Regions from separate parts of the Arthrobacter sorbitolis genome, predicted to be linked through region 1. Evidence: predicted binding sites of a transcription regulator. Region 1 holds the regulator's gene; the other holds the start of a gene.
The links. Region 1 encodes Rex, which represses fermentation and respiration genes when NADH is low (regulators of the CRP and FNR family bind a similar motif). Its sites were predicted from a motif close to CTTGTGAANNNNTTCACAAG; they were not measured.
Positions count from the first base shown of each region.

Region 2: rhaI (L-rhamnose isomerase) is a predicted target of Rex. The motif match lies at 1,898-1,917, and genes of this name have one in related genera.

Region 1 is NZ_JBTNDM010000002.1:373,636-377,035, forward strand. Features, by position in the region: gene ACX80K_RS06380 (HAD family hydrolase) at 121-933, opposite strand; gene ACX80K_RS06385 (glutaredoxin family protein) at 1,009-1,263, shown strand; gene ACX80K_RS06390 (redox-sensing transcriptional repressor Rex) at 1,399-2,106, shown strand; gene ACX80K_RS06395 (hypothetical protein) at 2,147-2,809, opposite strand; gene ACX80K_RS06400 (YceI family protein) at 3,001-3,400, opposite strand, start outside.
Region 2 is NZ_JBTNDM010000002.1:12,987-16,386, forward strand. Features, by position in the region: gene ACX80K_RS04610 (bifunctional aldolase/short-chain dehydrogenase) at 1-605, opposite strand, end outside; gene rhaI (L-rhamnose isomerase) at 611-1,777, opposite strand; gene ACX80K_RS04620 (LacI family DNA-binding transcriptional regulator) at 2,029-3,045, shown strand; gene ACX80K_RS04625 (sugar ABC transporter ATP-binding protein) at 3,173-3,400, shown strand, end outside.

The DNA of each region.
Region 1 (3,400 bases):
TACCGACCGGCCCGGATCCCGGCCCTCGTGGCAGGGGCTCCGGGCCGCCGTCGTTCCCGGGCCCGATCGTCCCCGGGAGGGAGCCGCGGCACCGGCGGAGGAACGGGCGGAGGAGCGGAGTCAGCGACTCCGGAAGCGGGAGAACCCACGCCACAGTCCGTACACGGACCCGGCGAGGGTGGCTGCACGAAGCCCGAACGTCGCAGCGCGCCGCCCGCTGCGGAAGTCGTACACCGGCCAGTTGTTGGCCCGGGCATGGCGGCGCAGCCGGTTGTCGGGGTTGATCGCGACGGGGTGCCCGACGACGGTCAGCAGGGGGATGTCGTTGTAGGAGTCGCTGTAGCCCCAGCAGCGCGAGAGGTCGAGGTTCTCGCGGGCCGCGAGGACCAGGATCGCCGCGGCCTTGGCCGGCCCGTGCAGGAACTCGCCGACGAGCTTGCCGGTGTAGAGGCCGTCGGCCACCTCCCCGACCGTCCCGAGGGCGCCCGTCAGGCCCAGCCGGCTGGAGATGACGCCGGCCACCTCCACGGGTGTCCCCGTCACCAGCCAGACCTGCCGCCCCGACGTGAGGTGCTGGTCGGCCAGGGCCCGGGCGCCCGGCCAGATCTTGGACGCGATCATCTCGTCGTAGACCTCCTCGCCCAGCGCGAGGATGTCCTCGTGGGCGATCCCGATGGCGAAGGCCAGGGCCGCGTCCCGGACCGAGTTCACGTCGGTCATGGTCTCGCCGCGCATGATGAAGCGGAGCTGCTTCCAGGCCAGTCCCGCCGCGAACCGCAGGGTGAACGCCTTCCGCTGGTACATCTTCCGGGCCACGTGGAAGAGGCTCGCGCCACGCATCAGTGTGTTGTCGACGTCGAAGAACGCCGCCTCGCCCTGGGGCGGTGCCGGAGGCTCTGGGAGGGGCCGCGTGCCCCGGGGTGCGTCCGGCATGTTCCGAGTGTAGTTCTCTCCCGACCCTTCCCCGCGGCGCGGCAGTACGGTTGGGGGATGGAAATGCCTGCCGAGATGCCGGGGCCCGGCGTCGTCCTCCTCACCCGCCCCGCGTGCCACCTGTGCCAGGACGCACGGGAGGTGGTGGCGCGCGTGACCGCCGACGTCGGCCTCGGTTGGCGGGAGCTCTCCGTGGCCCAGGCGCCCGCGCTCGGGGCGCGCTTCGCCGAGGAACTGCCCGTCCTGTTCATCGACGGCGTGCAGCGCGATTTCTGGTCCATCGACGAGGGCCGGCTGCGCCGGCTGCTGTCCCGTCCTCCGGGCATCTGAGCCCATGCAGGGCCCCGGCTCCCGGCTTGGTGACCCCGCACCGTCGGCATACAGTGGGGGTACTTCCGCCCCCGACGACGAGGGACCGGACGGTCCGCCCGCTCACCGCGGGCGGTGGCGCTAGCAACGGAGCCGATGACAGTGACAACGCCGGACATGCCAGGCCTCCATCCCGTCGGGGATGGGGCGCGCCGCATCCCGCCAGCGTCCGTGGCCCGCCTCACCATCTACCTGAGGGCCCTCAACGCACTGCTCGCGGAAGGTGTCGACCGCGTGTCCTCCGAGGAGCTCGCGGACGCGGCCGGGGTCAACTCGCCCATGCTCCGCAAGGACCTCTCGTACCTCGGGTCCTACGGCACGCGGGGGGTCGGCTACGACGTGCAGGTCCTCAACCGGCAGATCTCCATCGCGCTCGGGCTCACTCTCGACTGGCGTGTGGCCATCATCGGTGCGGGAAACCTCGGCCGAGCACTGGCGGGCTATTCCGGGTTCGTGTCACGGGGATTCGAGATCGTCGCGCTCTTCGACGCCGACCAGCTCGTCGTCGGGTCGGAGGTCGGGTACCTCCGGGTGAGCGCCATCGACGACCTCGAGGCCGTGCTGGAGCGGACACGCACCAACATGGCGGTCCTCTCCGTGCCGGGGGCGGTCGCGCAGGAGCTGTGCGACCGGCTCGTCGCCGCGGGCATCGCGAGCATCCTCAGCTTCGCACCCGTGGTGCTGCAGGTGCCGCCGCACGTACAGCTGCGCAAGGTGGACATGGCCACGGAGTTGCAGATCCTGGCCTACCACGCACAGAGGGCGCAGGAGCCGGACCTCGGTCCGATCTCCCGCGCCCAGTGATCGTGCGGCGACCGGTTCGCCGCGATCGACAGCCGCCTGGTCAGTACCCGAGCTTCTGCGGTGCGAAGTAGGGCCGTGCGGGCTTCAGCCAGGTCATCACGACGCCGGCGACGCCGAGGAGCATCACGATCACGCTGAGAGCCGTCGCAAGCCCTGACGTGGGCGGCACCGCCTGGCCACCGGCCTCTGCAGCCTGACTCACGAGCGGCATGAGCAGGAGGGTGGCGGAGACCGCCAGCACGTCGAGGGCGGCCAGGACGGTCGCCGTGATGCGCGCCCAGTTCTGGCCCCTCCGGATGAAGATGGCCAGGACCACGTAGATGGCGGTGAAGACGACCGCGAACACCAGGCCGACGGCGACCCCGACCCCCGCACCCGCGACGTCGGGCATCTCCGTCGTCAGCGAGGAGATGATGGAGGACACGAGGTAGAGGATTCCGGCGGCCAGGATGAGGTAGTAGGCCCTCGTGACCTCCTTCGGGGCGGGACCCTTGTCCGCCTGCTGGGGTACCGCACCGCCGCCGGGGTACGCGTAGCCCGAGGGCTGCGCAGCCTGGTAGCCGTCCTGGCCCTGCTGGCCGGACTGGCCCTGGGTTCCGCCGTACGGTCCGGCGGGATTCTGGCCGCTGCCGTTCGTGGTGGGCGGGTTCCAGCCCTGCCCCTCGCCCTGCCCTGTGCCCGGGGTGTCCTGTGGTGTGCTCATGCGGCGTCCTCCGTTGCGCTCGTCTCCGGTCATCCATCCGCTGGTGCCCCCATGGACGTCCGCAGCGTGGGTGTGGTCCCTGCAAGACTAGTTCGTCGGTTCCCGGACGGAACAGGGCCGAACGCAGAAGGCCGGCGCCGTCGGGGGACGGCGCCGGCCTTCTGCGCGGTCGCGGCTCGGGCCGCGCCGGATCAGGCGGTGACGACGGCGGGGGCCACGAAAGCGGCCTCGATGGTGATGGTCACCTTGTCGCCGACCAGGACGCCGCCGGCCTCGAGGGCCGCGTTCCAAGTCAGGCCGAAGTCCTTGCGGGAGATGCTCGTGGAGGCGGAGACGCCGGCGCGGGTGGCACCGAAGGGGTCCACGGCCACGCCGTTGAACTCGGCGTCGAGGACCACGGACTTGGTGATGCCGCGGATGGTGAGGTCGCCGTTGATGCGGTAGGTCTCACCGGAGCCCTCGTGGGAGGTGGAGACGAAGGTCATCTCGGGGTATTCCTCGACGTCGAAGAAGTCGGCACCCTTGACGTGGCCGTCGCGGTTCTCGTCGCCCGAGGTGAAGGACGCCGTCCTGATGGTCGCGGAGATGCTG
Region 2 (3,400 bases), 360 kb from region 1:
GCCTCCGCGGAGGTCTCGCCCCACGCGGTGATGCCGTGACCGCCGAGGATCGTGCCGATCGCGCCGGGGTTGGCTCGCCTGATCGCGGCGATGTCGAGGCCGAGCTGGAACCCGGGACGGCGCCAGGGCACCCAGACGACCTTCGGCCCGAAGATGGCCGTCGTCAGTGCCTCGCCGTCCGCCGACGTCGCGACGGCGATGCCGGAGTCGGGGTGCAGGTGGTCCACGTGGGCGGCGTCGACGAGGCCGTGCATGGCCGTGTCGATCGACGGGGCCGCCCCGCCCTTGCCGTGCAGCGTGTAGTCGAAGGCCGCGACCATCTCGTCCTCGCGCTCCACGCCCGGGTAGACGCCCTGGAGGGCGCGCATGCGGTCCAGCCGCAGGACGGCGAGTCCGGACTCCTGCAGCGTCCCGAGGTCCCCGCCGGATCCCTTGACCCAGAGTAGTTCGACGTCCTCGCCCGTCACCGGGTCCATGCCCCGGCCCTTGGCCGAGGTGTTGCCGCCGGCGTAGTTGGTGTTGCGCTTGTCGGCACCGAGCCTGTTGGAACGCGCGATGAGGTCGCCGACCGTCGGGTTGGTGGACGTGGTCGTCGGTTCTGTCATGGCTGTCATGCTCCCCATCCGGCCTGCCGGCCGCCCTGTCGTTCGGTGTTGATCCGGTCCTGGTAGCCGCTCGTCCGGTACGCCGCCATCGGATCGGCGGGCAGTCCCTTCGACTCGCGCCACTGGGCGAGGCCGGGACGCACGTCCGTGTAGAAGGCGTCCATCAGGATCGCGTTGGCGCCGAGCACGTCACCGGACTCCTGCGCCGCGGTCAGCGCGGTCCGGTCGATGAGCAGCGCACGCGCCGTCATCTCCTGCACGTTCAGCACCGACCGGATCTGGCCGGGGATCTTCTCCTCGAGGTTGTGGCACTGGTCGAGCATGAGGGCGATCCCGCTCGACGGGTCGAGGCCCCCGCCCCGGACCACCTCGGCCATGATGCGGAAGAGCTGGAACGGGTCGGCGGCGCCCACGATGAGGTCGTCGTCGGCGTAGAAGCGCGAGTTGAAGTCGAAGGAGCCGAGCTTCCCGAGGCGGATCAGCTGCGCCACGATGAACTCGATGTTGGTCCCCGGGGCATGGTGGCCGGTGTCGAGGCAGACGAGTGCCTTCTCGCCGAGCTGGAGGCAGTGTGCGTAGGAGGTGCCCCAGTCGGGGACGTCCGTGTGATAGAACGCCGGCTCGAAGAACTTGTACTCGAGCACGAGGCGCTGGTTCTCGCCGAGGCGGTCGTAGACCTTGCGCAGGGACTCCTGGAGCCAGTCCTGCCGGGACCGCATGTCGGCCTGGCCGGGATAGTTGGAGCCGTCCGCCAGCCAGATCTTCAGGTCCCGCGAGCCCGTGACGTTCATGACCTCGATGCACTCGTACATGTGGTCGATGGCCTTGTTCCGCACGGCGGCATCGCTGTGGGTCAGGCTGCCGAACTTGTAGTCGTCGTCCTGGAACGTGTTGCTGTTGATGGTGCCCAGCCTCATGCCGTGCTCCGCGGCGTAGGACGCGAGCGTGCCGTAGTCGTCGACCCTGTCCCAGGGGATGTGGAGGGCGACGCTCGGGGCGAGGCCGGTCAGCCGGTGGACCATGCCCGCGTCGGCGATCTTCTCCTCCACGGTGCGGGGGGTGCCGGGGGTCGCGAACACCTTGAAGCGTGTTCCGGAGTTGCCGTAGGCCCAGGAGGGAACCTCGATGGCGAGCTGGTCCAGCTCCGCGGCGATGTCGTCGATGACAGTCATATACTCTCTCCAGCGTCGGAAGGGCGGCCACCGGGTGCCCGGGGGCACTGCCGACGGCGGTTGTTCGGGTGTCTTCACCTGCCCGGAACGGACCGGGGAGGACTCCGACAGATCGACGTGCTTTTGAATCGTTTCATTGGCACGTTTCAAAGTTATCCTTGCTGAAGACCGAGTGTCAACAGTCCTTCCGGCCCCTGTTCCTGCCGGGCCCGGGCGTCGAGGTAGGCGAGGTAGTCGTGGAGAGTCGGCCAGTGAGCATCAAGGACGTCGCGGACCGGGCGGGAGTGGCAGTCGGCACGGTGTCCAATGTGCTGAACCACCCCGCACGCGTCTCCGCCGTCACGCGGGAGCGCGTCCAGGGGGCGATCGACGCGCTCGGCTTCGTCCGGAACGACGCCGCACGGCAGCTGCGTGCGGGCCAGAGCCGCACGATCGGCCTGATCGTGCTCGACGTCGGCAACCCGTTCTTCTCCTCGCTCGCCCGCGCCGCCGAGGACTGTGCGGCAGAGAACGGCAGCACCGTGGTCCTCGGCGACAGCGGCCAGGATGCCGAGCGCGAGACCCGGTACATCGACGTCTTCGAGCAGCAGCGCGTCCAGGGCATGCTCATCTCACCCGTCGGCGATGTCGGGCCCCGCGTCGAGGCGCTCCGCGCGCGCGGCATGCCGGTGGTGCTGGTGGACCGGGTCGATGCGCAGCGGCGCTGCAGCTCCGTGTCCGTCGACGACGTCGCCGGGGGCTCCATGGCCGTACGGCACCTCCTCGCGGCGGGCCGACGGCGCATCGTCTTCGTGGGGACCCGGGCGGACTACCGGCAGGTGGCCGACCGCCTGGCAGGGGCCCGCCAGGCGGTCGGGGAGCAGGACGGCGCCGTGCTCGAGGTCGTCGAGGCCGAGGCGATGACGGTCCTCGCCGGCCGCGACGTCGGCGGCGAGATCGCGCAGCGCCGCAGGGAGGAGCTGCCCGACGGCATCTTCTGCGCGAACGACCTCCTGGCGATCGGCGTCATGCAGGCGGTGCTGCTGATCCGCGGACTGCGGATCCCCGAGGACATCGCGCTCATCGGCTACGACGACATCGACTTCTCGGCCTCGGCGGTGGTCCCGCTGTCGAGCGTCAGGAAGCCGACCACGCTCATGGGGCGCACCGCCGTCGAGCTCCTCCTCGAGGAGATCGAGGGGCCCGCGTCACGACGCCGGCAGGTCATCTTCGACCCCGAGCTCGTGGAACGCGGCAGCACGCAGGCGCCGGTCCGCGCCGTCGGCTGACAGCCCCCGATGCCCGGACACCGGAGGTAACAGGTCGATCTCGGGCTGTTGACGGTGATGTGGCTCACGCCTACTATTCGAGGTGAACCGTTGCTCTGAAACGATTCATTTCTGACGAGGAGTCGCATTGACGCACTTTTCCGGTCCTGGCAGTGAAGCCGGTGACCCGACGGGCCCGGAGCGGACGTCCGTGCTGACCCTCCGCGGGGCGCTGAAGACGTTCGGCCCGGTCGTCGCGCTCGCCGACGGCACGATCGACCTCGCGGCCGGCGAGATCCACGCGCTCGTGGGGGAGAACGGGGCGGGCAAGTCGACGCTCGTGAAGATCCTCGCCGGGGTGCACCAGCCCGACGCC